3 regions of the Psychrobacillus sp. FSL K6-2836 genome follow, and region 1 is predicted to be linked to each of the others. Evidence: riboswitches for the same ligand, from Rfam matches in the RefSeq annotation. Region 1 holds a riboswitch; each other region holds the start of a gene.
The links. Region 1 has a riboswitch for thiamine pyrophosphate ahead of thiT (energy-coupled thiamine transporter ThiT). Riboswitches for the same ligand answer to the same signal wherever they lie in the genome.

Region 1 (10,179 bases):
CAATCTAACGCTCGAGGCTGAGCGTTATGCGACCGAGAGAGGAGCGTATCCGCTCGCGAGAAGAGGCTATGCGCTCGGGTGACAATCGCTCGCTCGAGGCTGAGGGTTATGCGCCAGAGAGAGGAGCGTATCCGCCCGCGAGAAGAGGCTATGCGCTCGGGTGACAATCGCCCGCTCGAGGCTGAGTGTTATGCGACCGAGAAAGGAGCGTATCCGCTCGCAACCAACAAAAAAGCTGAATCTAGGACAAGTACTTGTCTTGGATTCAGCTTTTTAATTATGCAAGCAGTGTCAATAGCTCTCTTAAGTTCTTAATTGTATATGTAGGCTTTACTTCTTCACTGACAGGTTTTTCTTCGCGGTTGATCCATACGGATTGCATGCCGACCCTAGAAGATCCTAAAACGTCGGTCATTAGATTATCGCCGACCATCAATACGTCATCTGCCGTCAATCCGACAATTTCAAGAGCATGTTCAAAAATCGATGGATCGGGTTTCCCCTTACCAAAAGCGCCAGAAATAAGTATATGGTCAAAATATGCAGCTATCTCCGGTGTGATTTCCAATTTAATGTTTTGAAGACTCGGCGAGCCATTTGTCATTAATAATAACGTATACTTTCCTTTTAATTTATCTAATACTTCATAGGTTTCTTCATATATAAATGGGCTTTCTTTTCGCATTTTCGGGAAATGTTCTGCTAACTTTCTGCCTAATTCTTCATTATCTATCCCTAGTTTCTCTAATCCCTTTGTCCATGCTAATCGTTGATATTCTGGTATGATGGCTTTCATTTTTTGAAAATCCTCTGAAGGATCGTCAAATGTCCCCCATAATCCTTCAAAGGGATTAATACCGATCATTTGGGTAAATGTGCGTGTTTCATATGTATCGTACAATGCACTTGCCTCTGCACGTACGGATTGTTCTAATGCAAGTGGATCTACATTAACCTGTGCCGCTGCGTATGCACATGTTTTGTCAAATGCAACGGACACACTTTTATTATCCCATAGTAAAGTATCATCTAAGTCAAAGAAAATTGCTTTTTTCATTCACCGAAACCTCCAGCATGTATTTACTTAATACTTTACCGTACTAAAGAGTTCGTGTCACTAGAATGGTACCATTTTTTCTAGAATTCCATCTTCCCGAATAATTCCTTCTATATCTTTGATAGTAATTGGAAAATAAGGGAAGCCGTATACGTATGGAGTCAATTCATACACTTGAAAGTAAATGACGAGTGAGTGATCGGCAATATAAAAATCTTGGTCACTGCGTATTTGTGTAAAATCCTCTAATAGTGGGACATCCCACTCTATTATTTTCTTTTTAATCATTTCAGAAAGAACTTTAACATAATTGCTTTCCGGCTTAAACAGTTCACTTAGTACATATAGCTTACCTGTCTTCACATCGAAGGTGAGTGATTTTGTAATTGTAAGTCCGTGTGCACCTCCTGTAAAGGAATAGACAGTCAAACTTAAGCTTAGCACTCCACGCTCGTTTGTTTTGATTTCATAAGTACTGACCATTTCTACTAAATGCTCACTGTAAAATCCTTGTTCGATCAAAAGCGTGTTTAGTGCATGAATAATATCAGCATTTATCTTTTTTTCTACTGCGGGATGAGGTAAGTTAGTAACAATAGGATAATAAACATTAATGTTTGGTGAACTTTTCCTAATATATTTCGTTTCTATACGAACAGGTAGATCCATGGCAGACAACCTTTCTTAAGTAATAATAAATAGTATGAGTGGGAGAGGAATCATATGTTTTTAAATAGAGTGACCCTTTTCAAAGAGCCGCAAGTGGAAAGTCAATATCCCTTCACCATTCCAGCTATTAGCAACTTTAAAGAGCTTGAGTTAACCTCAACAGTAACTTTTTTTGTAGGCGAGAATGGTACAGGGAAATCCACACTTTTAGAAGGAATTGCAGATAAATGTGAATTTAATACAGCAGGTGGAAGCCGGAATAATTTATATGATGTAGACTCTGCAGAAAGTGCTCTAGGGAAATATCTTAAACTTTCCTGGATGCCGAAAGTGACGAGTGGTTTCTTTTTACGAGCAGAATCCTATTATCAATTTGCATCTCATATCGATGAACAGGAAAGAGAAAATCCTGGAGAAGGTGTACTAGATAGCTACGGTGGAAAATCGCTTCATGAACAATCACACGGAGAGTCTTTTCTATCGCTATTTTTAAATCGTTTTAATGGTCAAGCTATTTATCTTTTAGATGAGCCAGAAGCAGCGTTATCACCACAGAGACAATTGGCATTTTTACGTATCATGCATGATTTGATCAAGGAACAGAATTGCCAATTTATCATTGCGACACATTCTCCCATTATTTTAGGGTATCCAGAATCGACAATCCTAAGTTTTGATGATGGAGAGATTGAGGAAATCGATTATGAAATGACTGGACATTATCAAATTACGAAATACTTTTTAGACCATCGGGAAAAATTTTTAGAAGAGCTATTTGAAGGTGAGTAAATGCATGTAATTATAAATTATTTAGATGATATGTTATTTTTTATAGGGATAGCACTTCCATTGATTGTCATTTGGCGACTGTTTCGTTGGAAGAAGAGAGGATTTCAGCTAAAGGAGTTTTTACATGAGCTTGGCATTTTAGTTTTTTTCTCTGTGCTTGTTGGCCTGTTTTCTCAAACGATATTACCCAAAGCAGGTGAGGTGCCTGCTTATACTACTGGCGTTAATTTAGAATTATTTCGTGTTGTAGAAGAAACATATAATGCCATTATATACTTAGGATTTTGGCAGCCATTTTATATTAACTTTCTTGGTAATATTATTCTTTTTATGCCTATTGGGTTTCTCTTACCTCTACTCTTTAAAAAAATGGAGTTTTTTATATTTCCTATATTAGTAGGTCTAGGCATATCCTTATTTATTGAAATTATGCAGCTTCCTCAAAGTAGGAGTAGTGATGTCGATGACTTATGGTTAAATACGCTTGGTGCTTTTCTTGGCTATCTATGCTATATCTTTATTCGCAAAGCTTTCCCTTCGTTTACAGTTGCTTTCAAAAAAAGCGAGTTTATAAAACATAAGAATGGGTAAATATAGGATAGTAAGAATATTGCAAGGAGATAGTAAACATGATGAAAATTAAAGAATCACAAACTGAGCAAAAACGTGATGATATTATTGAAGAGTTTGTAAACAAAGGTGTATATAAAATTGATGGAAGACAATTATATGAGTTAAACTTTTATGAATTAATGAAGGAATATACAACTGAAGATGAGAGTAGATAAGTGCCTTTCCTACAGGGCACTTTTTTTTGAACAAACCTCTATTATCTATAAATATTAGTCGATATAAAAAATATGGTACACTTGACTCAAATACAGATAAGGTGGAAACAAACTTGACTTTTATAACTAATTTAAATGAAACATTACAAAAAAAATGGGAGGATGCAAATTTTGCATCTCCAATGCCGATACAATCCAAATTAATCCCACATATGTTGGATGGTTCTGACGTTGTGGCAGAATCTCCAACAGGAACTGGAAAAACACTTGCTTACGTGCTTCCAATCCTGCAGATGGTTGATCCAACCAAGAAACAAATACAGGCAATGGTAATCATTCCTTCTCAGGAACTTGGTATGCAAATTGTGGAGGTATTCCGTGAATGGGTGAAAGATACAAACATCTCGGTTGCCCAATTAATCGGCGGAGCAAATATTAACAGACAGATTGATGTGCTTAAAAAGAAGCCGACAATTGTCGTTGGTACTCCAGGCAGATTACAAGAGCTAGTGAAAACTAAAAAACTAAAAATGCATGAGATAAACATCGTTGTTCTAGACGAAGGAGACCAACTCCTAAGCCGAGAGCATCGTACAACTGTGAAAAGTCTAGTCGACGCAACTGTGGAAAGTCAGCTGATTGTTACTTCTGCAACAATTACAGAAGAAATAGAATTAGTTGCGGAACGAATGATGAAGGATCCTGTGCGTATTCAAGTATCTGCAGAAGATGTCCCATCGCAAGGTGAAGTTGTACACAGTTTTGTGAAGACGGAACCTCGTGATAAAACCGAATTGTTACGTAGAATCTCTTATTTAAAAGGTATGCGTGGTCTTGCGTTCGTAAATAGTCTAGATCAGCTCTTAATGAAGGATGCAAAACTTGCATATAGAGATGCACCAATCGTTTCTCTTCATTCGGAGATGAAAAAAGATGAACGGAAGAAAGCATTGGATGATTTTAAAAGCGGTAAGGTGAGCTTATTGATTGCTACGGATGTGGCAGCAAGAGGCTTAGATATTTCTGGGCTTACACATGTTATCCATGTAGATGTACCGCATTCGGTCGAACAGTACTTACATCGTTCGGGACGTACAGGACGTGCTGGAGCGGATGGAGAGGTAATGACGTTGTTAACTTATTCTGATGAAAAGACGTATAAAAAGTGGACAAAAGAGCTTCCTAAAAAGCCAGTTCAAAAAGTATGGTATCGCGGCGAATTAATCGAGGGATCATCCAAAACTATCGCTCAAAAGGGGAAATAAAGATGGATTTTCAACAAAAGCTTGAAGAATATGCTGAATTAGTAGTAAAAGTGGGTCTGAACATTCAGCCTAACCAACCACTTCTTATAAATACGACGACGGACACAATTGAATTTACACGTTTAATAGTGAAAAAGGCGTATGAAGCAGGTGCGAAACGAGTAGACGTAAATTATACAGATGAAGTAAGTGCACGTGCATTTTATGATTTTGCTCCAGATGATGCCTTCCATGAATTCCCGAAATGGGCTGCTATGCAGCGTGATGAGCTAATCGAAAATAAAGGCGCATTATTATGGATTGATGCAGATAATCCTGACCTATTAGAAGGCGTTTCGATTGATCGTATTTCAAGCTTTCAAAAGGCAAGTGGCAAAGCGTTAGAAAACTATCGTAAAGCAGTGATGAATGATGTTATTACATGGTCAATCGTTGCAATGCCTTCAGAAAAATGGGCTGCTAAGGTATTTCCAGACCTGAAGCCTGAGCAACAAATGCAGGCATTATGGGATTTAATATTCCAAGTTGTGCGTATAGGTGAAGGAACAGCTGTTCAAAAATGGAAAGAACATATTGATAACCTCGAAAGTAGAGCAACACTATTAAATAATAAACGCTTCAAAAAGCTGCACTATAAATCAGAAGGAACAGATATTCAAGTCGAGCTTCCGAAAGAACATATTTGGATGTCAGGAGCAAGTAAAAATGGTCAAAACGTTCCGTTCATAGCGAATATGCCAACAGAGGAAGTATATACTGCACCACTCAAAACAGGTGTAAATGGCTACGTAAAAAATACAAAGCCTTTTGTCTATCAGGGGAATATAATAGATGATTTTACTTTAACCTTTGAAAATGGCAAGATTATTTCCATTACAGCGTCAACCGGTGAGAAGCTATTGCAAGAGCTAATTGGAACAGATGAAGGAGCAAAATACTTAGGCGAGATTGCTTTGGTACCACATGAATCACCTATTTCTGCTTCGAATGTATTATTCTTTAATACATTATTTGATGAAAATGCCTCCAACCATTTCGCTATTGGGGAAGCATATCCTACATGTGTTGAGGGTGCTCGTGGTTTAAATAAAAGTGAACTAGAGGACATTGGTATTAACACATCAATAGTTCATGAAGACTTTATGATTGGTAGCGGAGACATGGATATTATGGGTGAATTAGTAGATGGAACAATGGAGCCTATATTTACAAAAGGTACTTGGGCTTTTTAAGGAGTTGATAGGCTTGAAGAAATGGCTTTGCACTTTAATCATTCTATTTATTTCATTTGGATCTATCACGGTAGATGCCAAGGGAACAGAAGTGTATATTGCGCTTGGAGATTCCTTAGCAGCCGGTCAAACACCGAATCGAGCTATAGATACTGGTTATACAGATTTAATAGCACAGAAGCTAACTAGGACTGGGCAGCTTGCTTATTATACGAAAGCATTGGCTTACCCGGGTTATACAACTGCGGATGTGCTTGCTAAGGTTAAGACGGATGAAGCAAAGGAAACGTTGAAGAACGCTACGTTAGTTACTATATCAGCAGGAGCTAATGATTTGCTACAAATGGTGCAAGTCAATTCAACAAGTGGTTCCATTGCCTATCAGCAAATCCCAGCTGATTTTGCGTTAAATAATGTTCGAAAAAACATAGAGCAAATTATTACAGAAGTACAGGCAACAGCACCAAAAGCAAAAATTTATGTAATGGGCTATTATTTTGCCTATCCTCATGTGAGAGCGTCCCAAAAGGAAGGTATTAAGAAAGAGTTAGACCGATTGCATACCATTTTAAAAACGCAGTCGGAGATTAATGGGGCGACATATGTATCCGTAGAGGAATCGTTCGGTGTAAACGCTACAACTCTTTTACCAAATCCTGCAGATGTGCATCCAACGATGGAAGGATATCGTGTTATGGCGAATGCATTCTTTAAGCAATATAACAATGGGATATTTGTGACACAAAGTGAGTTGCCAGCACCAAATCCAATTACTTTTGAGCAAATTTTGAATGCAACTAATGATCAGATGAAGTCTCCTGTGGCAAGATCAAAAGGAATGGATAATTACTATTCGTTAACAGAAATGAAGCCATTAATATAGCTTAGGCACTACTAATGTATAGTTGCGCATAAGCATTTGGAAGTTGCTCAAACGAGGTAGATGTTGCGGATAATCAGACAAATGTTGCGCATACATGTCGAAACATTGCGCAAAGTATAATGCACAACAACAAAAAGCTGTCCCCGAATCAGGAGGACAGCTTTTTAGCGTGCAGTTTTTTTAGATTTTATTACTTTTCGTATAATGGGATAAACAATTGGGGCCCATTTAATAGCTGTTTTGACTAAGTTTTTTACTTTCATCGTAATCGCTCCTTGGCTTTCGATCTTAATAATTATGTACCCTCAAAAGCCTATACTCAAACGTTCACTTTAACGCAAAACTTTAATACCTTGGACGATATTCCAAATCATTACTATTACATAAACGAGCATATAGACAGCGATAAGTATGAGCGGTCCTGCTGCCATCCATAACGAAGGTTGTTCATTAAATCCTGAAGTAATAGGGAGAAAGCTTGTAAAAACGCTTATGAATAAAATTACTAACAAAATAACAGGGATGATATGAGAGATTAATGATTTTTTTGCATGATATTTAACCTCAGAATCCTGCGATATAAAATAAACGATAATGGGCAATAAAAAGGGTGCAAACAATACACTAAAATAGGAAAGTGCTGATAAAATTCTAGGATTATCCAGTCTACTCAACCTCCTTCTTTTTTACGAAATACTTTTATTTATAACTAAGGAAACTAAAATATTTTTGAAGGTTTCCGTAGAGGAAATAGATACATATTCTTTTTCACCATGCCAATCTCCGCCACTTGGTCCAAACTCAATGGCACCTGCTCCAGTTTCCGCATAGAATCGAGCATCTGCAGCTCCATGCTGTCCAAATAATACAGCAGGTTTTCCTATAAACTGTGATGTGACATAAGCAATGCGTTGTATATATGGGTTGATAGCTTTCGTTGTTACTGCAGGAGCAGTCGTTTGAATCTTTAGTTCACTATTGGGAAATTCCCCTGCCAACTTTGTAAGATCTGCGATAATACTCTGCATATCCTGTCCAGGAACGAAACGAAGATCATAGCTTATTATGCAATTGTCAGGTACAACGTTATAGCGTTCGCCTGCTTGTATTTTTGCCAAGTTTAAGGAAGGATAATCATAGAACTCATTGCTTGCAGTTAAAAAAGAAAGCGTGCGGAGCTGTTGGTCAAAGAGAAAGGCTTGTTCAATAGCATTTTTTCCTTCCCATGGACGGCTTCCATGGCTAGATTTCCCCTTGAGTATGACATCAAATTGAATAATTCCTTTTGCCTGTAAGCCAATCTTTAGGTGGGTAGGCTCACCACATATAACAAAGTCACCAGTATATCCTTGATCTACTAAAAATTTTGATGTCTCACCGTCTGTTTCCTCATCCGTTACAATATGTAATTGAATTTTTTTAGTTAGATTTTTAGGTTCTTTAGATAGCTCATAAAAGGCTTGCATCATCGCAGCAACTCCTGCTTTCATATCAGCAGTTCCGCGACCATATAATAAATCTCCTTCTATAAATGGCTCGAACTGCTCTGGGTTCCCCGGAACAACATCTACATGACCGTTCCAAATCATACATTCATCACCATCTCCAATTACTGCCACAAGCATCAGTTTTTCCTCATGCTTTAAGACGGTAGTAGTAATCCCTCGTTCCTCAAGCCAATTTTCACAGAATAATAAAGCATTATTTGCGCCTTCGATTGTATCGCTTTTGATACGTACCAAATCCTTTAATAAGGTAATCATGTATACATCCCCTTTTGCATATAGTATTTTTACAAGTATAACAAATGAACAAAAGAAGGTTGCATTACTTATTTTATTCAGCTACAATGAATTCGAACTAAATAATTCAAACCACAAGGGGCGCCGGTGATTCGGCTGAGATAGTACCCTTCGAACCTGTAAGTTAATGCTTGCGTAGGGATGTGGATGGAAACTGACAATCGCGCGATGTCTGGGTCTATCCCAGGGGTCGTTTTTTTGTGGTCAAAAAAGGGGATTGTTATGAAAAATAAACGAGTATTAATATTAATGGAAATAGCTATTTTTGCGGCGCTAGGATATGTTTTAGATATGATTGGCTTTGGAATGCCACAAGGTGGATCCGTAACATTCGTTCTTGTACCTGTTATTCTAATGGCCTTTCGTCGTGGCGTTGTTGCGGGACTTGCTACTGGCTTTTTAATAGGTGTATTACAAGTAGTGACAGGTCGTTTTTATGCAGCCCCACTATCATTTGAAATAGTTATTGCACAGGTAGCAATCGATTATTTCATCGCCTTTATGGTTGCAGGATTCGCAGGCTTTCTAAGACCTGCATTTATACAAGCATTTGAACAAAAGGATAAAGTGAAAATGATTACAGCAGTTGTCATTGGTGCATTCATCGCTGGCTTTCTTCGCTATTTAGCACATGTGACTTCAGGTATTCTATTTTTTGGAGAATTTGCTGGTGATCAAAACGTGATTTTGTATTCTTTAATCTATAATTCTACTTATATGATTCCAGTATTTTTAATAGCTGCTTTTATTTGTTCTGTTTTATTTGTTAAAGCTCCGCGCCTAGCACTGCCGAATTCTCACTAAATATGATATGATTAGAATACATTTAGTGAAGAAGGGATCTTGTTAAGATGATTGTACAAACTGACGAAGAGTTAGTAGCATTAAAAAAAATAGGTCGTATTGTTGCAGAAATTCGTGATGTGATGAAAGCTGCAACTAAACCTGGGATTACAACGAAAGAACTGGACGAAATCGGTGGCAAGCTATTTAAAGACCATGGTGCTATTTCTGGACCAATGGGTGAATATGATTTCCCAGGATATACTTGTATCAGTGTTAATGAGGAAGTAGCACATGGAATGCCAGGCTCTCGTGTTATTCAAGATGGCGATATCGTGAATATCGATGTTTCTGGATCACTTGATGGTTACTTTGCAGATACTGGGATTTCTTTTGTTGTTGGTGAGGGATATGAAGAAAAAGAAAAGTTATGTGCAGTAGCTGAGAGTGCATTTGATCGTGCGATGCTAAAAGTTAAGGCTGGTTCTCGTTTAAATCAAATCGGGAAAGCCGTAGCAAGAGAAGCGAAAGATAATGGCTTACATGTTATTATGAACCTAACTGGACATGGTATTGGGAAATCATTACATGAAGCTCCTCAGCATGTACTGAATTATTACGATGCATGGGATCCTACGATATTAAAAGAGGGAATGGTTTTAGCTGTAGAACCGTTTATTTCTGAGAAAGCAGAACATATTGTGGAATCCGGTGATGGTTGGACATTTGTGACTCCTGATAAATCGTTAGTAGCACAGATTGAGCATACGATTGTTGTGACAAAAGGTGCTCCTATTTTATTAACTAAATTAGATTAAAACAAAACAAAACGCCTTCGAAATTTTACTATTTCGAAGGCGTTTTATTTAAGAAGAATATTCCTACAATCAGTACACAACTTAAAAAAAGTG
Region 2 (10,179 bases), on a different contig from region 1:
CGGATCGTGCAGTGTTATCTTTGCTCGCACAGTATGCGTGTAAGTATCCTGGAGCTACTCATTTGAAAGTGGAAACAATCACTCAAACAATAAATAAATCGGATGCGACTATTCGACGGACGTTACGCAAGTTAGAAAGCCTTCATGTCATTAAGAGAATCTCAACTATTCGACGTGTTACAAAAGGTTATGGCGCTAATATTTTAATCATTTTGCCTTTTGATGACCAATCGGAAATGATCAGTCGAGAAGTTTCTCAATCTCCAATAAACTCAAGTACTGAAGAGCATTTTCCACAATTAGAAACCGATTATTCTTTAAGCCCTAAAAAAGAATTATTTCATAATACGTATTCTAACGAAATTGTCGTTACCACAGATACTGTGGATAATTCTAAAATTATAAATTCTAGTACATTCTACCAACAGTTCCAATCGACTATTTTCTCGATGCTTGGAAAAGACCAAAAAACAGTCAGTCATTTGTATGGTGTTTACCGAAGCCTAACTTACCGTGTCACTAATTATCTTCCTCAGTATAAGAATCTTTACGAAAAAATTGGATATCAGGCACTGACAATTTCGTTACAGGCGTCAAAAAAGAAAAAAATTCGTAATCTTGCAGGTTATTACACGGGCACTTTCGAAAAAATTTGCCAACGAGACTTGTTTGAATTCTATAACGAGTTTGAAGAATAATCGCTTCATTGGAACTATTCGTTCTGGTTATTCTGTGCATAAATGACTCCGGTCTCTTACTATATATCCACCTTCAACCTGTGCAATAATTACTACACCATATTATGTGTGATTTTAGTCCGCTCAAATTTTCAAGTACTCTTATGAAATGTTTTATTTAAACTATCGCTAATAAGTCAGATTTTTAAACTTTCTTCATTTATATTAAGCAAGGAACAGAACTTTATAGTACTCGGTTACGTCATTAAATTTAGTTAAGAGAAGGAGTGAGGTTATGGGATTCTGGTATTTTTTAATATTGTTCCTTGGATTATTTTTAGTAGTTTTAGGACTACTCAGGCACAAAAAATTTAGCTTGGTATTTGTAGGACTAGTATGTATCTCGTTATCCTTGTTTATGTTTTCTCCAGGAAGTGCGGAAATCATTTCAGAATTATTTAATTTGAATTAGAGTTCAATTTAAAAATAGCGAGTAAGTGAACGATAAATGGTCCACTCACTCGCTATGAATTAACCCTGTTGACTTTTTAGTGCCCACAAAATTTGTGGGGCAGCTTTTCTTCTATTAAACAGGCATGCCTATAATCGCTTTAGGCTCCAGAAATTCTTCAATTCCATAATCTCCCCATTCGCGACCAATACCAGATTGCTTAAAGCCGCCAAACGGTGCCGATATATCTGATTTACTATTATTGATTCTTATTTGCCCTGCTCGAATATTTAATGCCACTTTCTTTAGTTCTTCTTTATCATTTCCGAATATATAACCAGCTAGACCATAAACGGTATCATTGGCAATTTCAATAGCTTCGTCAATGTCTTTATACGTGATAACCGACATGACAGGTCCAAAGATTTCCTCCTGTGCGATGGTCATATCGTTTTGTACGTTTGTGAAAACCGTTATTTTGGAAAAGAAACCTTTATCAATTCCATCGGGTTTACCAGGTCCCCCTATAGCAAGTGTGGCACCTTCTTCTTCCCCTTTTTTGATATAGGATTGAACGGTTTCCCATTGCTCTTTGGAAACCTGTGGACCCATAAATGTATCTTTGTCCTGTGGATCACCAACAGGGAACTCCGTTACTAATTCCTTCATTGCTTCAATAAAATCATCATGCATTTCTTCTGGTACAATCATTCTTGTTGCTGCGGAGCATACCTGTCCTGTATTTGTAGCAATTTGAGTTATTGCGGTTTTCGCTGCTTCTTTTACATCGGCATCCTTTAAAATGACTAATGGAGATTTTCCTCCAAGTTCTAATGAGACATTTTTAATGTCCTGTGCAGCATTCTTCATCAAACTGCTTCCTACTGCTCCCGATCCAGTAAAGGATACAAAATCGATATCGGGATGAGAGCTAATGGCCTCCCCGACTATTGAACCCGAACCATTTACCAAGTTAAACACTCCTTTAGGGACCCCAACTTTGTCAAAAATTTCGGCAATAATAACAGCAGCAAATGGCGTTTGTGATGCAGGCTTCACTACTAAAGTGCTACCAGCTGCCAATGCACTAGCCAGCTTTGTAGAAATCTGATTAGTAGGGAAGTTCCAAGGTGTAATCAGTCCTGAGACGCCGATAGGTTCTTTCTTTATATAAGAGTTCTCTCTTTCCTCTATGAACTCAAATGTTTTCAATTCCTCCGCAGCCTGCTTAAAGTGTTTAAGCCCCATTCGATAATGGATTTCCTCCGATTTTGTTATTGGAGCTCCTAACTCTTCCGTCATTATTTTTACTAAATCATCTTTACGTTTTTCGTATTCTTTTGCAATATCCTCTAAAAGCTTTATCCGGTCATCCACTGATGTTTTTGAAAAGGTATGAAACGCGTCTTTTGCGGCCTGAACAGACCGATTCACGTCTTCTTCCGTACCGCTACTAATCTTACCAATCACTTCTTCTGTTGCAGGGTTTACTACTTCAATTGTTTCTGAACCAGTAGAGTCTACCCATTCACCATTGATGTATTGTTTTGTATGATTAAGCATAACCAAACCCCTTTATATGTTGACTTATTATAAATGTTCCCTTTTCAATTGATAGTAAACAATTGGACAACCAGGTTTAAGGAGGGGGGATTACTCGAGCGTTTTAACTTTCAGCGGAGATTAATCTTCTACAATTTCAATCACTTCCGTATAAATAGCATTGGCATATTGACTTAGCCGCTCACTCAAGTTTTCACCTAGTTTACTGTATTCACTATCTGCCTGCTCTATATGATTACAAAACTCTGCTACCAAACTTTCATAATGAGGGTCTTCTATTCTACTTTTTTCTACAGCCAAAAATAATTTCCATAGCTGCTCTATGTATCTCTTTTCTATTTCTGCATATTCATTTGCTCCTACTTTTTCAAGCACCTTCGACAATCTAATGCTGTATGTTTGAATACCCATTTTCTCAATATGCTCTGAGAACCAATTGAATAAGCTTTCATGTCCTCCGCTTTCAAGCTCACAATAATAATTGAACAAAATAAAAAAATCGTTCATTTTCTCGTCTTCTGTTGGGAAATCATATTGACCATAAGCAGCTAAAACAGCATTCCAAATATCATTATTAGTTTGCAATTCGCTTCGTTTTAATTTAATTTTCATTATTGTTATTTTCCCCCTAATACTGTACTTTTTCTAAAGTGCAGTCTAAGTCTTCTAAACTACACTATTAACCTCATTACAGTAATTACCATACTTTATATCGTGTTATTTCCAAGGATTATAATAGGGTAATAAAAATAATATTCAGACAATATTTTTTGACTCAGCTTATTTAACTTACTTGTGACTACAAACTTTTTAAACGATATATAGTACGATTTATATCTTCGCTTTGGCAGATCACGGAGATAACCGATACACCATCTGCTCCAGCCTGTCGAACTTTTTGTGCATTTTCTTCTGAAATCCCCCCTATTCCTACTATCGGAAAATTAGCGTACTTTCCTCGAATTGCACGTAAAAAATCTAAACCCGCAGGTGCTTTTGCATCGGCTTTTGAAATTGTATTATAAATGGGACCGATTCCTACATAATCCGCTCCATTTTTCACTGCTAACTCCATTTCAGTTAGAGTATGTACTGATACACCGACAATCATATCCTTTACTCTTTCTCGAAACGTTGATATTGCTACATCATCTTGTCCGACATGGATACCATCGGCCTTTAATCGAATCGCAAGTTCAACATCATCATTTATAATAAAAGGAACATGGTATTTTTGACAAAGCCTTTGACATGCAACCGCAAATTCCTCATAAGCAACACCCGTTAATGGAATATCCCCTTTTTCACGAAGCTGAAAGCATGTAATACCTGCTTTTAATGCATTCTCCAGTGTTTCTAAAGGGTCTGTTAGGCAATTCGCTGTTCCCATGATGAAATAGACTTCTAATATTTTACGATTCATATATTTCAACCTCACATATCTTGCTAGCTCTGTTAAAAGCAAAATGATTAGTTGGTCCATGACCGCTCCCAATATACAGAGGAGTTGCTATAGCCAATTGGATAAACTTTTTAGCTTCCACTATTGAATCGATGACTGCTAATCCATTTGCTATATTCGCTGTAATGGCAGCCGAAAATGTACACCCAGTTCCATGTGTATCTTTCGTCATGATACGAGGGGCTGAGATCGTGAATATGTTATTTCCCATATATACTGTATCTATTGCTTGCGCTCCATCTAGATGACCACCCTTCATGACTACACATTTAACACCAAAATTAAGCAATTCCCTTGCTGCTTTTTCAATATCTTTTGTTGTACGTATGGATATACCTGTTAGTACCTCTGCTTCAGGAATATTAGGTGTGCAAATTGTTGTATAGGGTAGCAATTTTTCTTTTAAAGCTATTATAGCTGCATCTTGTAACAAACTAGCTCCACCCTTTGCAATCATAACGGGATCCACAATTAGTGGAATATTCTGTTTCTTAACAATTTCTGCTACTACATTAATAATTTCAGCAGAAAATAGCATTCCTGTTTTCATTGCTTTTATTGGAAAGTCATCAAAAAGAACATTCAGTTGTTGTTCGACAAAATTTGGTTTTACTTCATAGATACCATGAACTCCCTTTGTATTTTGCGCTGTTAAAGCCGTAATAACGGTTGTACCAAAAACTCCTAGCTCCTGAAATGTTTTTAAATCGGCTTGAATCCCAGCTCCACCACCCGAATCAGAGCCTGCAATTGTTAATGCAATCATCTATTTCCCTCCGCAATCATTTGTAGTGAGTTGATAAATTGAACTGCAAACGTACCTACTTCCGGCCCGCGTTGTTCGGCAGCTTGTTTGTAATCAAGTAATACCGAAGCTATATCTTGCAGTGGATGTTCTGCTACAGCTAGTGTTGCGGCACAAACAGCGCTCAATAAGCAACCCATTCCAGTCACACGTGTCGCTAACTCATTCCCGCCGTTTACTTCAAGTACTTGCTGCCCATCTGTTACGATATCTTTTGGTCCTGTCACTACGACTAAGCATTGATAATTGAGGGCCACCTCTTTTGCAACGATCTCGATATCCATATTTCCTATACCACTATCGACTCCCTTTCCTTCCCAAGAAACTCCTGCGATTGCTGCTAATTCTCCTGCATTACAGCGGATACATTGAAATTGAATATGTGCGAGTAAATCCATGACCACTTTTTTCCGGTAGGCTGTTGCCCCAATACCAACAGGGTCCAATACTATGGGAATGCCTAATACATTTGCTTTTTTCCCTGCTACAAGCATGGTGTCAGCCGTTCGTGAATTTATGGTCCCAATATTGATAAGTAGGCCTTGCGAAATAGCGACCATGTCAGCAACTTCCTCTACTTCGTCTGCCATCACAGGAGAAGCCCCAATTGCTAATAAGCCATTCGCTGTAAAATTAGCTACGACATAATTCGTGATGCAATGTACTAATGGAGAAGATTTTTTAATAGTTGTTAGCATAACGTAACACTTCCTTTTCCCAATTTTGCAGCGTCCATGGCATCTCCCAAAATTGCCACTCGTAAAAGCAGCTTTTCTTAAAATGACTTTTAAATACTGCTGTCTTTTCTGGTTGTTCCTCAGCAAAACGATTCATCATCTTTTTTTGATTTGCAATTTTGTGTACCATTTCATCTGAACTATATAGATCTAGCCACTGTTGATAAAGCGCTATTCCTGGCTCCGCATGTTTATAATATTGTCCAATTTCTTGATATAACCAAGGACAAGGGAACATTGCTGCAAATGCTTCTGCTACATCTCCATTTTGTGCTGCGTTATACATATGTGAGACATAATTATACGCAGCTGGTGCAGGTTCAAAAACTTTAATTTCTTCTTTAGATACACCTAATTGCTCAAAGGTTGTGCGATGCATATCTAATTCAGCTTCATGTATAAACTGAGCTGTTTGAATGAAATACCGGATATCTTCATCATAGGTTGCCTTTGATGCAGCAATTGCAAGTACTTTCGTATAATGCTTCAAATAGTATGCATCTTGTAGCATATACATCTTAAATTTCTCCATTGGTAATGATCCATCTGCAATTCCCATCACAAAAGGATGATGAAAGCTGGCTACCCAATACATATCTGTCTCTTTTCGGATTATTTCACAAAATGACACTCTTCGTCCTCCTCCATTGTCAGACGTAAGCGCAAAAAAACCTCTACTAAAAAATAGTAGAGGTTGAAAAAGTGCATACGACACCACTTCATTGCTCCCTACGTCAGTATTAACTGTCAGGTTCTAAGGGTCAGGTTTTAACCTTCTCAACACATATGTGTCCCCCCGCAAAAACATTTAATTAGTATCTAGCTTACCGCATTAAATTACTTTAATCAATAACACATCTTCCAAACTAAAATTTTTATTGATTGTTACATCTCCCAAATAGACTAGTAGTCTTCCTAGCATAGAAAAGCTCTTAGTTTTTATTTCAGACTCTGAATCTTTCGGTTCACATCATTCACAAGGGAACTATTCTGTTTCAAAAGCTACTGTTCTCTTGCATAACTATAAATTCAATATTAATGAAATTTGGAAATTTAGTTCAAGGTCTGATAGATCACCGAAGTTTTATACTATAATGTCTGATTGATTTGGGTATCCCTTTCAACTTGAGTATACTATTGTATACTAAATGCCTAATCCGATATTCTAAAAAGTATAAATCTATATACGAATCTATTTGTGTCAAAATTTCTCCGATCACGCTACCGGTCTTGATAAAATCTTTTGACTCTTGCTTACTATGTAGCTTCTCTATTATTGCGATGATGTATGAATCATAATGATTTTCTGGGACCCCTTTAATTTCACCATCTACCCATAAGCGTAACACTTCTTTATTTAGAGCTAGTTTTTCCCATTCCATTTGAAATTCAATGCGTTCATTATCAGATAAAGGTTTATTCCCTTTATTATTTTCAAAGATTAGCCTTATATTTTTAGAATCTAATTGACCTGTATGGAAAATAGATTGCTCTTTTTTAATATCGCGATATCTCTCATTGACACTCGTGGATTTCATAAGAAAAACCTCATTTGGCTTTTCCCTCAATAAATAGAGAAAAAATCGTAGACCTGTTTGTTCATCTGGATTATCACCATACCAAATATAAATGGGAACATTATTTGCTATATCCTCAATCTCACGCAATGTATTGGAAAACTTATTCACATATTCATAATCATCGTTCTCTAGGTTAATATTTTCATATAACCATTCTTTGCGAGAGTTTTGTCCTATTTCCTCTTCTAGCTTCCACAAAGGTCCAATTGAAAAAGTGTCTGGAAATCCAATTACAGTCTTTGGTCTTTCAAGTCCTACTCTTAAAGAACCTGCTGCCGATTCTGAAGTTACAATATGAACAGCACCAAATTTCTCCAGACCTTTTACCCGTCTCCTTTTTTGAATATGTTTATTTATTTCTTCTACAATCTTGATCATTCCATCCTGATTCACAAAGAATGCTCTTCCTTCCACTTGCTTTCTTTCCAAGTGGTTAAGCGTTTCAAAATCATCTCTATGATTGATTTCAAATGTCTCACACTTACTGCTATCATTATTTAAGTCCGAAATTGTTATATACTTTTCTGTTTCAATCCGATAAACAAAAACGACATTAGGCTCTATTAATATATAGATATATGGATAATTATCTTTAGTTCTAATTAAAACCACCCCCTGTTCAAGAATTCGCTTCCGTTAAGCACTGATGGAAAATTCTATATCTTCTGTGTCAACTATAAATCTGTAGGGTATATTCGTCAAACAGTCATGATGTCAATTCCAATTTTCCAAAAAAAATGACTCCCATGTCGGGAGTCATTTTGATAGCCTATTTATCCCGCATTAACAGGCAGTAATACTTTCACTTCAAGGCTTTTCTCAAGAAAAAAGTAATAATGGGTGCCAACTGCCTGTAAAAGCCTGTATGATTCAACTAACAATCAGTTAGGATGAAGAGCCTCCCTCTGATTGAAGTTTCACTCTATTGTGCTGTATACCCGCCATCAACTGTTAATACATTTCCGGTCATAAACGAAGAATCATCCGAAGCCATGAATAATACTGCTTTAGCCATTTCTTCTGCTTGACCAAGACGCTGCATTGGTGTCATCGTTTTCAATATTTCTTTGCTTTCTTCCGGAATAATCGGTGTATCGATGAAGCCTGGTGCCAATGCATTTACACGAATATTTTTAGTCGCATATTCCAATGCTAGTGAACGTGTCAAGTTAATCACTCCGCCTTTTGCTGCATTATAAGCGGCCGATCCAGGTGAGCCTACCCAACCGTACATGGAAGCGGTATTAACAATTGTTCCTCCACCAGATTTAAGCATTTCACGGATTGCATCACGCGCAACTAAGAATACACCATCTAAATCAACATTCACTGTATTACGCCATTCTGCATATTCTAACTCTTCTGTAGGAGTTACGCGACCAATACCTGCATTATTAAAAACTATATCCACTTTTCCAAAAGCGGCAATTGTTTCTTTGTATATATTTTGAACTTCTTCTTCACTTGTAATATTAGCTTTAACAAATAGCGCCTCAGCATTTTGTGCTTTTAACTCTGCTTCAAATGCTTTTCCTTTTTCTTCATTCAAATCTACTAACACTACTTTTGCACCCTCTTGTACAAAAAGTCTTGCTGTTGCTGCGCCGATTCCCGATGCACCACCTGTGATTATCGCTACTTTGTTTTGTAGTTTCATTAGAAAAGCACTCCTATCCAAATAAAATTTAAATATCTAAATTTTTATATCTCGAATTAAAGATATTTATATTATTAATATATTCCTCTTTTTTACGAAAGTCAAAATATTGGATCTGACGTTTACTTTTTATGCCCTCCAAGTAATCCCGCGCGCTTTCTTGCAGTTCCTGCTTCTGTGTAAGATACTGCACGTAAAACTGCAGTAGAGCCGTATTTACTCCGTAGTGCATCCATCGTTTTTCCTAGCTTTCGTTCCTTCCATTTATTTTCTTCAAACAAGCTAAGCTGCATCGAATACTCTGGTTCTAAATTGGTAATCGAGAGAGACAATTTCCGAACAGGACGGCGATCATAAAATTCATCAAAGATTTGTTCACACACTTTATAAATGGTCATTGTGGCATTTGTCGGCTCATCGATGGAACGAGAACGATTAAACCCTCCACCAAAAGCGTCTTTGCTATACTCAACAGATAGATGTATCGTTCTACCAGCCATTTCTGCTTCGCGTGCACGCCTTGCTACATCCTCACACATTTCCAAAACGACTGCCATGACTTCTTTTTTACTACGATAATCTCGAAATAATATTTGTCCTTTTCCATAACTAATTTGTCCTCCTTCAAGAGGCGCTCCGAGCTCGGATAAATCTATCCCCCACGCATGATGAAAAAGTTGGTTTCCCATCACTCCAAACTTCTCCTCGAGCAAAGATAATGGTGTTTTCGCCAATTGCCCAACATTGAAAATCCCCATATTATTTAGCGTCTTTTTTAGACGGGATCCAATCCCCCACATATCACTTAATGGAGTTACTGGCCACAATTTCTCTTGAACGTCTTCATATGTCCATTTAGCAAAACCAGTTTTTTTCGCTTCTAAGTCAAGTGCCAGCTTAGCCATAAGCATATTAGGCCCCATTCCAACCGCACAGGGTAACTGAAATTGAGCATATAGTTCATCTTGTATACGTTTTATCGTTTTTTCAACGGGTCCCCAAAGCTTTTCTGTTCCGCCAAGATCTACGAAACACTCATCGACACTGTATACATGAATCGATTCATATGGGACGAACTGATGTAAATAGCGTGTAATTTCCATCGATACTCGAACGAAAAACTCCATTTTAGGTTCAATAAGATGAATCGAAGGATGATCTGGTATTTCAAAAAGTCTCGTTCCAGTCTTTACACCAAACTGTTTTTTCATAGGTGGGGATGCGGCGAGCACGATACTTCCTTTTCG
Region 3 (10,179 bases), 1.2 Mb from region 1:
ATCTACCTTATTTTTTGCTCCAAGATTGATCCCTCGAAGTAATACAACTGACGACATCCCCATCACTCCTTTGCAAATGTTGATATGCAGCCCATTACGTCGTCAACTTCATTCGTTCGGTCCGTCACGTACTAAGTACGCTCCTTTCCTCTCTCAATCATTTCCTAGTACTGCACTACATTTTAACATTTTGTTAAAATCATAAAAGTTCTGCCTCTATTTTAACTAAGCCAGTAGGAGTTCGTACAGCTTAAAACTAAAACGAATAAAAACAGTACTACTATCAAGGCATCTACTTTACTTACTGAAATAACATGAAAGAAACTATTTCTCGGCTCTCCTGTAAAGCCCCTTGCTTCCATGGCGAAAGCAGATCGCTCCGCTTTACGAACAGCACCCGCAAGTAAGGGGATAAGCACTAGACGAGATGCAAGTATCCGTTGCAAGGCATTTTTCTTCTGGACAATGCCTCTCAATCGTTGTGCTTGTTGAATTTGTATGAACTCGTCTTTTAAAACAGGTAAAAACTGAAAGCCTACTAAAATACCATAAGCAATTTTGGGAGATAGTTTCAATTGCTGCATTAAGCTCAATATGAAAGTAACTGGATTAGTTGTTAGCGCAAATAGCAGAGACAAACTAGAAAAAGCCAGTACGCGAAAGGTCAATGAAAGTGCATGATCTAGCTGGATTTCTGTTACACCAACAGATCCGATTGACCAAATGATAGGACCAGATTTTTCCTTAGCAAAGATAAGTGTGGTCCAGAAATAACCAAAAGCAGTAACAAAAAAAGGAAGCATAAACAACAACCATTTCTTCCAGTCGATCTGGCTGAAGAAAACTTGTAGCAACAGCACACCGACCAAAAACACAAGGGGAGTCCAAGGGTCAAAGAAAAATGCCATCGTGAACATACAAATTGTAATTACTAAAAACTTCACCGAAGGATTCATCCTATGAAAAGCATTCTTCACGACACATCAATCCTTTCGGTGGAAGTAAGTGGTGATCCAGTAATAACTGCTCATTCTGCCATAGAGTTTCAGCTACAAACTTTCCAGTCAAGCGACCATTATTTATCAATAAAATAGAATCGGCCAAACAATGGGCGAACTCCATATCATGCGTGACGATTAAAAAAGTAGTTCCAGCACGTGCACGTTCATCGATTAATTGAAGTAACTCGGTCAAAGCTGCCGCATCCTGACCGGAAGTTGGCTCATCCATGAGTATAATATCGCGTCCATCACAAAGCATGGCTGCGATAGCCACTCGTCGCTTTTGCCCATGACTTACTGCAAAGGGATGGGAATCCGTAATAGGTAGCAGCTGCAATCTAGTCAACATTTCATCCACATTATTTCCGCCACCATAACCAACTTCATCTCGCACATTTTTGGTGAGAAATAAAAACTCAGGAGATTGAGGAACATATCCTAAATACTTCGGTTCTACACTGCCACTCGAAGGAACTAGTTGACATAATGATTTCAACAAAGTAGACTTTCCGCTACCATTTGGTCCGGCAAGAACTGTTATTTCACCATGATTTAATGTAAAGGTGGTTTCTTGCAAAATGGGTTCTGCTTGTACTTTACTAACTACTAATGAAGCATTTGCCCGTATACTGCTTGTTCGTTTTTCTAACTTAGGAGCTACTTCGCCTTTATGCAAGGAAATACTTCTTTCAAAAAAGCCTCCCCATAAATCCAATCGATGCTCAATGGCTACTATCGTCATCTTTCGTTTTTGCTGTAAATCATCTAACCACTCTACATACTTTTTCGCGGTATAAGGGTCTAAATGAGAGATTGGTTCATCTAGCAGCAGTATTTCTGGATCCATAATAAGTGCGCAGGCAGTCGCGATACGTTGCTTTTGTCCGCCAGAGAGTTTCTGAATAGTTGCGTGCCGAAATTCAGTTAATTCGGTTAAAGTTAGCACGTCAGAGATTCTTTTTTCCATTTCTTCGCGTTTAGTATGCAAATTTTCAAGCGTAAAAGCAAGTTCCTCTTCGACTGTTTGCATGCAAAATTGAGCATCTGGATCTTGAAAGACGGTCGCTATTCTACGGTTTATTTCCCCGGGAATGAACATCGAACTGTCCTTCCCGAATAGCTTAATCTTACCCGTCAAAATACCGTCGCAGTTATCTGGATATAATCGATTGCACAGGTAAAGTAGTGTAGTTTTCCCACAACCACTAGGTCCAGTTAAAACAACCCTGGACCCTTTCTGTACGGTAAAAGAAAAGTCATTTAAAATCCATTTTTCCTCGTCGGGATAACGGAAACTTACTTTATCAAATTGAATAACCTCATGCACGAACCTCACCCTTTTTCGAACGAGAGATGGCATAGCCACGAAGCGAACCGGTCGCAAGTAATCCGTCTGCTACTGCCTTTCCACCAACACCTGCAAGCAAAGCCCCGCTTAGTATACGAATTCCGAGCATTAATGCTACATAGCTCGTGCTATACACCGTAAACCCACCTAACAAATAACCATAAGCAAAACTAAATACTGAAGATCCAACACCGGCAAGTATCAGCACCCATAGGTCAAAACGCTTGTAACGCGTCGCAGCAAATACTGCCTCTGCACCTAAACCTTGAATCACCCCTGAAAGTATTAAACGGGGACCAACCGCATTCCCTAATAACACCTCAATTGCTGCGGCAATAGTTTCCGAAACAACGGCAGCACCAGGCTTGCGGATAATATACATACAAATAATTGACACGATAAACCAAATTCCAAAAATCCACTCATATGCAATCGGTCCTATAAACCCAGCCCAAATATTGCCGACATGCAAAAATAGCAAGTAAACAATACCAAATACAACTGCAAATAAAGACATAAGTACAATCTCTTTTAACTTCCAAGACTTCAGCACACTAAAGACCCCCATGCGAAGGACTATTAATACTCATTGAAACCGTCATCACTAAATGCTTATATTCTTCAGAGCGAGCATTTGTAAAAGCTTCTTCGTAAAAAGCGAATACATCATGAATATCGCCGTGAATTCCACTTGCATAATGCATCGATTCGTTAAATACGCCATGTTCTTTTGCACGGTCCACCTCTTGATAAATAATCTCCATGTAATTCGGATTATTCATTGGATAAAGGGCAAATTGAGAAGACACGTATTGCTTAGTCGTGTCATTATTTGCGACTTCATCTCCTTTATCTAAATATACATCCCCAGCAGTATCACCAGGACAACCAGCAGAAAAAGTACCAGATAAAGCAGCGTGCACACCTGTTTTAGCTGCATATAAAGTAAGTGCTTTCGCCACATTAAACACATGCACTTGTTTTCCACGAATTACTGTCGAAACATCATCCGTATGCATCCACACATTTGACGTATCTGTTTCTTGAAGAGCTCCTTTAATCACCGAGATAAAATCATTGGTCATCGGATGTAACGAAAAACGAAATCCGACGATAGGACTTAAACCGCATTGCATAATAAAAACCTCCCGAAAAATTTTTCATAAAAAAAGACCACATCCGTGAAGATGCAGCCACTTATCCAACATGAAAAATTCGGAAAGTCACCGCACTTCCTCACGCAGGTATTATCCTGATCGAGTAATAAGGGATCGGAGCTAAAAAGCTCTCATCACAGCCAAAGTGGGCACCCCTAGTGCAGAAAACGGTATGTAGTTTTTTTAATGTGCCCAAAGTATAACGCAGGTATTTGAAGATGTAAATATGTTTGCAAAATTTCGTACTTTCGTCCATGCTTTATTTAACACCACTATTTGGCTGCTGGGTGCATTGTAATACTGACCGAGCTGTAAGATCTTTTACAAAACGGTGAAACACCCGAATAGAGAAATCAAAGGAGGAAGAAGTCTTGGAAAAAATATACATAACACGTAAACTACCGGAGGAAATCGTAGAGCCTTTAAGAGAAAAATTTGACGTTCATATGTGGCATAGCGAAAATATTGGGATGACATATGAAGAGATAAAAACAAATGCTAAAGACGTTGATGCTCTTTGGACAATGTTATCTGATAATATCGATTGCGCACTTATAGAAAGCCTTTCAAATGTAAAAGTAATTAGTAACTTTGCTGTTGGCTATAACAATATAGACATAGATGCAGCAAAAGAACGCGGTATCGTTGTAACTAATACACCAGGTGTGTTAACAGAGACAACGGCAGACTTAACATTTGCATTATTATTAGCAACAGCTCGAAGAATAACAGAAGTGGAACAAGAAATTCGTACAGGTAATTGGACATCCTGGTCGCCAATGCAATATACAGGAATGGATGTTTTTGGTGCGACGCTTGGTATTATTGGGATGGGACGCATAGGCGAGGCAGTAGCCAGACGTGCGAAAGGCTTTGACATGAATGTGCTCTACCATAATCGTTCTAGAAAACTAGATGCGGAAGAAACATATGGTTTAACTTATACTGAATTAGACGACTTATTAAAGCAATCTGATTTTGTTATTCTGTTAACTCCGCTGACGCCAGAAACAAAAGGACTTATAGGTAAACGTGAACTAAACCTTATGAAGGAAACTGCAGCAATTATTAATGTCGCACGTGGTGGCATTGTAGATGAACAAGCTCTTTACGAAGCGCTTGTATCTAAAAAAATATGGGCTGCAGGACTTGATGTATTTGAACAGGAGCCAGTCCCGGTGGATCATCCTTTATTGACATTGCCTAATGTAACTGTATCGCCACATATCGGTAGTGCCAGTATCCGAACTCGTCTAGCGATGATGCAAATGAACGCAAAAGATATAGAAGCAGTACTAGAAAACAGTGAACCTCAAAATCGAATTGTATAAAATGAAATTTTAATCAGTGGGGGGGTTCTTCATCCCCCACTGATTGATAATAGAACTTAGGCAAATACGCTGCGTCCTACGGCAATGCCTAAGTGACCAACATCCTGTTTGCCTGAACCATTTGGGCTTTTACGGGTTGTTGATCTTCCTATTACGCTTTGCTGCTTGTCACAAGCCTTGAAGTAGGTGTCTTACTGTCCGTTAAAGCGGATAGTACTTAAGTGGCGGTTCAAATATACAAGGACAGCTCTTTCTTTTCACTAATAAATCAAACTAATTATTTCTAGTTCTAGTTGAATTACCTCAAATAATCCTCCGTAAAAGCAGAAAATTCGATAATCCCAAGATTGAATCTAAATACCTAATTAAAACTGCGAAAATCACATAATAAATACCATAAAATCATAACTAATAGTCTATAAATTTAATTGTGATTATTTTGAATTATTGTATAATATACCGTTTTTTCGCTTGTTCTATTTGCTTCGCTATAAAAACTCTAGTAACATAAACACTCATAAAATAGACATACCAGAATTTTGGGGATTTTGGTGACAAAGTTCTATAAAAAAATTCATATGATTAAACTTGAGAAAAAAGGGTATGTATTGGAGGGCATGACTATGTGTCTATTTTAATAAATAGAGAAAAGGGGAAAAATAATGAGGAAAATTATGTTGTTTATTTCTTTGTGTGCATTTTTAGTACTAGGTGCATGTAGTAGTGAATCTAGCACAGACAGTATTGAAGTGATTAAATTTGCAGATGCAGGATGGGACAGTATACGTGTTCACAATAGTATAGCCCAATTAATCGTCGAAGAGGGCTATGGCTATGAAACCGAGGTTACAAGTGGAACTACCGCAGCTACGTTGCAATCACTTGAACAAGGGGACATCAATGTTTATATGGAGATATGGACAGATAATACAAAGGAAATTTATGAAAAAGCAATTGATAGTGGAAACATTGTGAAATTAGCAACTAATTTCAATGATAATACGCAAGGACTATATGTTCCAACTTACGTGATAAAAGGGGATAAAGAAAGAGGGATTGAAGCAGTTGCACCTGATTTGAAAACTGTCCAAGACCTAGAGAAATATCCAGATATTTTCCAAGACCCTGAAGACAACACCAAAGGTAGAATAATTGGTGCACCTTCTAGCTGGGCTGTAAGTGAACACTTGGAGACGAAACTTGAAACATATGGCCTTGACGCGAACTACAATTACTTAGCACCTGGATCTGACTCTGCAATAGTAGCAGATTTAGCGGGAGCATATAAAAAGGGTGAACCATGGGTAGGGTATTACTGGTCGCCAACATGGGTAACTGCTAGTTATGACTTAACATTACTTGAGGATACTCCTTATGATGCAGCAACTTGGGAAGAATCTAAAGGAACTGAATTTCCTCCGAATGATGTTGTAATTGCAGTTCACAAAGATTTTCCAACGCAAGCTAAAGACGTAACTGATTTCTTAAGCAAATATGAAACTAGTAATGCTCTAACAGAAGAAGCATTAGAATATATGAATGAAAACGAAGTAGAAGCAGATGAAGCCGCACAGTGGTGGATGAATGAGCATGAAGATATTTGGACTACTTGGGTGTCTGAAGAAGTTGCAGAAAAAGTGAAAGCAGCTTTGAAATAATGGTTCATGATCATAGTAATTTAACCATAAAAAGTGAGGTGTATGCGACTGTTCTTTTTGATACAGTCCAAAGTGTATGACAGAATTTCCAGAAGTAAGAATTCCAATTGGAGATGTAGTAGAGAATTTCATTGACTTTTTAGCGATGAATTTTGAAGCGTTCTTTGATTTTATCTTTGTTATTTCCTCTACCATGATTAAGGGGCTTGAAGCAGGTCTTCTAGCAATCCCTTGGTGGATTTTTATCATAATTATCTTTCTTTTAGGGTGGTACTTTACAAATTTATATGGAGGACTTCTTTTTGGCCTCTTTATATTCTTAATAGGTACATTCGATTTGTGGCCCGAAACAATGACCACTATATCCATTGTATTAATCTCAGTTATACTTTCTCTTGTAATTGGGATTCCACTAGGAGTTGGGACTGCATTTAGTAAAACAATGTCGACAATAATGAGACCTGTTTTGGATGCAATGCAAACAATGCCTAGCTTTGTCTATTTAATACCAGTAATATTCTTCTTCCCTCTAGGAAATGTTCCAGCGGTTATTGCTACTATTATTTATGCACTTCCACCAGTTATTCGATTGACCGAGCTAGGTATTCGTAATGTAGATAAGGAAGTAGTAGAATCTGCACAATCATTTGGTTCTTCCACATCTCAAATGCTTATGAAAGTACAATTACCTCAAGCATTGCCAACTATTATGGCTGGTGTAAACCAAACGACGATGATGGCATTATCGATGGCAGTTGTTGGATCGATGGTAGGTGCACAAGGTCTAGGAGAACGTGTGCTATATGCGATTAATCGAATTGATATTTCGCTTGGGTTTGAAGCAGGGATTAGTATTGTATTCCTAGCAATTATTATTGACCGAATTACAGGAGGAATTGCAAACCGCCTTCAGAAACATAGGAGGGATGCAGTATGACAGTAAAACTCAAAGTAGAAAATGTATCTAAGATTTTTGGGCCAAGACCTAAAAAAGTCATTTCTATGGTTGAAAAGGGCGTTCCAAAAGATGAAATTCTAGCTAAAACGGGCCATACTGTAGGTGTTTATAATGCTTCGATGGATATTATGGAGGGCGAAACATTTGTTATCATGGGCCTTTCCGGAAGTGGAAAATCAACGTTAATTCGTTGCTTAAATTTATTGAACAAACCAACCTCTGGAGCTATTTATGTCGATGGTGAAAATGTAGTTGGTTATAATAAAAATCAGTTAAAATACTTCCGTCAGAAAAAAATTGCAATGGTATTTCAACATTTTGGTTTATTCAGCCATAGAACTGTATTAGAAAATATTGAATATGGTCTGGAAATACGAGGGATGTCTAAAGTAGAGCGCCGAGACATTGCCAGGAAGCATTTAGAGACGGTTGGTTTAAAAGGATATGAAAATCAATATCCTGATGAATTATCTGGAGGAATGCGGCAGCGCGTGGGTATTGCCAGAGCACTTGCAAATGATCCTGACATTTTACTGATGGATGAACCATTTAGTGCACTAGATCCATTAATACGACGCGAAATGCAATTAGAGCTACTTGATATACAAAATAAATTACAAAAGACAATTATTTTCATCACACATGATGTAAACGAAGCATTTAAAATTGGCGACCGTGTAGCAGTGATGAAGGATGGAAAAGTAGAACAAATCGGGACCCCAGAAGAAATTTTGGAAAAACCGGCAAGCAACTACATTTCGGAATTTATCAGAGATATTGATCGTTCTAAAATCCTACAGGCCGAGCATATCATGTCCAAACCATATGGCTTAGTCTCTTTAAAGGATGGACTTAATGTTGCAATCCAAGTTATGCGTGAAAATGGTATATCTAGTGCATTCGTTACTGATCGCAAGCGCCAGCTACAAGGAATTATTACGGTTGACCAAGCGATTAATGGTCTGAAAGAAAAAAAGACATTACAAGAAGTCATGTCTACAGAAGTTCAAACAGTACGACCGGATGAATATGTCCAAGATATTATACCGTACGTATTAGATTCTAAATATCCAATCGTCGTTACGGATGAAGAACAAACAATTATGGGTATTATACTGAGAGTTCATGTATTGGCAAGTCTTATCAGTGAGGGTACAGAAGAACAAAACGAGGCACAGAAACTTTAACTAGTTTCTGTGTTTTTTTAATCTATAAAGTATGTGGAAATACGCATAAACAATGGGTTCATGTGCTATGAGTATGGCTGGTTGTGATGTAATTCACGACTAGCCTTTCAAAAAGATAATAGGTAATATTATAGAAACAAGTCAGTTAGCTCGGAAACGATAGAAAATATAAAGGACTGAACATCTTTTTGACTAGCTTTTCATAAATAGTACATCGATTATAATGCTATAAAACCAGTGTTACTATTTCAGCACGAATATTTTATCCTCGTAAATAGTTATGCTTGTTCATTATAAAAATATTAGTTTTTTAAAATTTTACACAATTTATTACTTGATATGAAGTATGGTATAGTCAAAAAGGTAGAGGATGGTGGAGAATATATTCAATTATAATAACAATAGTCCTGTAAATAATTCATATGTAGAAATAAACGGCGATTACTCTATGATAATAGTAGTGTTTTCAGTCATTATAGCGATAGTGGCATCCTATACGGCTCTGTCATTGAATAACCGAGCAAGAGAAAATAGTTTTTTTCATAAGAATTTCTGGTTGTTGCTTGCCTCTATCTGTTTGGGATTTGGTATATGGTCTATGCATTTTGTAGGGATGGGTGCATTTTCGTTACCAGTACACATGGATTACAACAATATTATTACGCTAGTTTCAATTATTCCTGCTATGCTAGCATCATTTATAGCTTTCTATTTGGCGAATCTTCCAAGACGAAACGTTTGGTCATACATTTTCGCTGGGATTGCAATGGGGGCGGGGATATCCTCCATGCACTATATAGGGATGTATGCGATGGAAATGGATGCTATCTATACTTATGATCGCCTACTGTTTATAGCTTCTATTTGCATTGCAATTATTGTTTCTGTAATTGCAGTCTACATTTTTTCAACGGTCCAAGCGTATAAAGGAAATTATATAATTCAACTTTCAATATCCTTAATCATGGGAATGGCTATCTCTAGTATGCATTATACAGGCATGGCTGCTATGCACTTTTATATTCCAAAAGAGTATGAATTGGACTTTGGGCATATCCATATGACGGAAATGTATGGACTAGCAATTATTGTGGCGGTGGGAATGGCAATGCTTTTGGGTATATTATTACTATCTAGCTTGCTAGACCGTTATATTGAGTACCGTGCAAATTATTATGATGCATTAACACAATTACCAAATCGCCGGTTGTTTGAGAAAAAACTTCAGTCTCCTAATGTTTTAGCTGTTTGGCATATACATGACTTGGAATATATTAATAGAGAGTTCAATTATGCTTTCGGTGATGATGTAATTCGCGCTTTAGTACATCTCTTCAAATCTAGAGCACCCTCAAAGATAGAAATTTATCGAATAGAGGGGCATCGTATTGCTCTAATAGCTAGGGATGTGGATAGTGCAAAACAATTAATAGATGCTTTGAAGGAAGTAGCTGATGTTCTTCGTCAACCTATACAAGTTAAAGACCAAAAAGTTTTTTCGTATGGCGTATGTGTAATATCTGAAGCAGTTCATACTGA

Region 2: it holds a riboswitch for thiamine pyrophosphate, as region 1 does, so the genes downstream of both, tenA (thiaminase II) here and thiT (energy-coupled thiamine transporter ThiT) in region 1, are expected to answer to the same signal.
Region 3: it holds a riboswitch for thiamine pyrophosphate, as region 1 does, so the genes downstream of both, MKY37_RS08980 (YkoF family thiamine/hydroxymethylpyrimidine-binding protein) here and thiT (energy-coupled thiamine transporter ThiT) in region 1, are expected to answer to the same signal.

Annotation. Positions count from the first base shown of each region.
Region 1 covers NZ_JBBOOM010000001.1:3,169,872-3,180,050, forward strand. The annotation lists gene MKY37_RS15105 (HAD family hydrolase) at 278-1,057, opposite strand; gene MKY37_RS15110 (DUF3298 and DUF4163 domain-containing protein) at 1,118-1,726, opposite strand; gene MKY37_RS15115 (AAA family ATPase) at 1,781-2,515, shown strand; gene MKY37_RS15120 (VanZ family protein) at 2,546-3,106, shown strand; gene MKY37_RS15125 (Fur-regulated basic protein FbpA) at 3,145-3,303, shown strand; gene MKY37_RS15130 (DEAD/DEAH box helicase) at 3,417-4,568, shown strand; gene MKY37_RS15135 (aminopeptidase) at 4,571-5,800, shown strand; gene MKY37_RS15140 (SGNH/GDSL hydrolase family protein) at 5,814-6,683, shown strand; gene MKY37_RS15150 (DUF4870 domain-containing protein) at 7,016-7,348, opposite strand; gene MKY37_RS15155 (M20 family metallopeptidase) at 7,370-8,446, opposite strand; TPP riboswitch at 8,553-8,644, shown strand; gene thiT (energy-coupled thiamine transporter ThiT) at 8,708-9,289, shown strand; gene map (type I methionyl aminopeptidase) at 9,337-10,086, shown strand; gene MKY37_RS15170 (tryptophan-rich sensory protein) at 10,115-10,179, opposite strand, start outside.
Region 2 covers NZ_JBBOOM010000005.1:301-10,479, forward strand. The annotation lists gene MKY37_RS22265 (helix-turn-helix domain-containing protein) at 1-698, shown strand, start outside; gene MKY37_RS22270 (aldehyde dehydrogenase family protein) at 1,264-2,691, opposite strand; gene MKY37_RS22275 (DMP19 family protein) at 2,812-3,303, opposite strand; gene thiE (thiamine phosphate synthase) at 3,491-4,114, opposite strand; gene thiD (bifunctional hydroxymethylpyrimidine kinase/phosphomethylpyrimidine kinase) at 4,104-4,919, opposite strand; gene thiM (hydroxyethylthiazole kinase) at 4,916-5,656, opposite strand; gene tenA (thiaminase II) at 5,640-6,326, opposite strand; TPP riboswitch at 6,405-6,503, opposite strand; gene MKY37_RS22300 (DUF1835 domain-containing protein) at 6,769-7,887, opposite strand; gene MKY37_RS22305 (SDR family NAD(P)-dependent oxidoreductase) at 8,198-8,932, opposite strand; gene MKY37_RS22310 (Y-family DNA polymerase) at 9,055-10,179, opposite strand, start outside.
Region 3 covers NZ_JBBOOM010000001.1:1,942,106-1,952,284, reverse strand. The annotation lists gene MKY37_RS09000 (DUF1697 domain-containing protein) at 1-57, opposite strand, end outside; gene MKY37_RS08995 (energy-coupling factor transporter transmembrane component T family protein) at 222-944, opposite strand; gene MKY37_RS08990 (ABC transporter ATP-binding protein) at 958-2,328, opposite strand; gene MKY37_RS08985 (ECF transporter S component) at 2,321-2,899, opposite strand; gene MKY37_RS08980 (YkoF family thiamine/hydroxymethylpyrimidine-binding protein) at 2,904-3,485, opposite strand; TPP riboswitch at 3,566-3,673, opposite strand; gene MKY37_RS08975 (2-hydroxyacid dehydrogenase) at 3,878-4,837, shown strand; gene MKY37_RS08970 (ABC transporter substrate-binding protein) at 5,500-6,495, shown strand; gene MKY37_RS08965 (ABC transporter permease) at 6,572-7,432, shown strand; gene MKY37_RS08960 (quaternary amine ABC transporter ATP-binding protein) at 7,429-8,640, shown strand; gene MKY37_RS08955 (bifunctional diguanylate cyclase/phosphodiesterase) at 9,014-10,179, shown strand, end outside.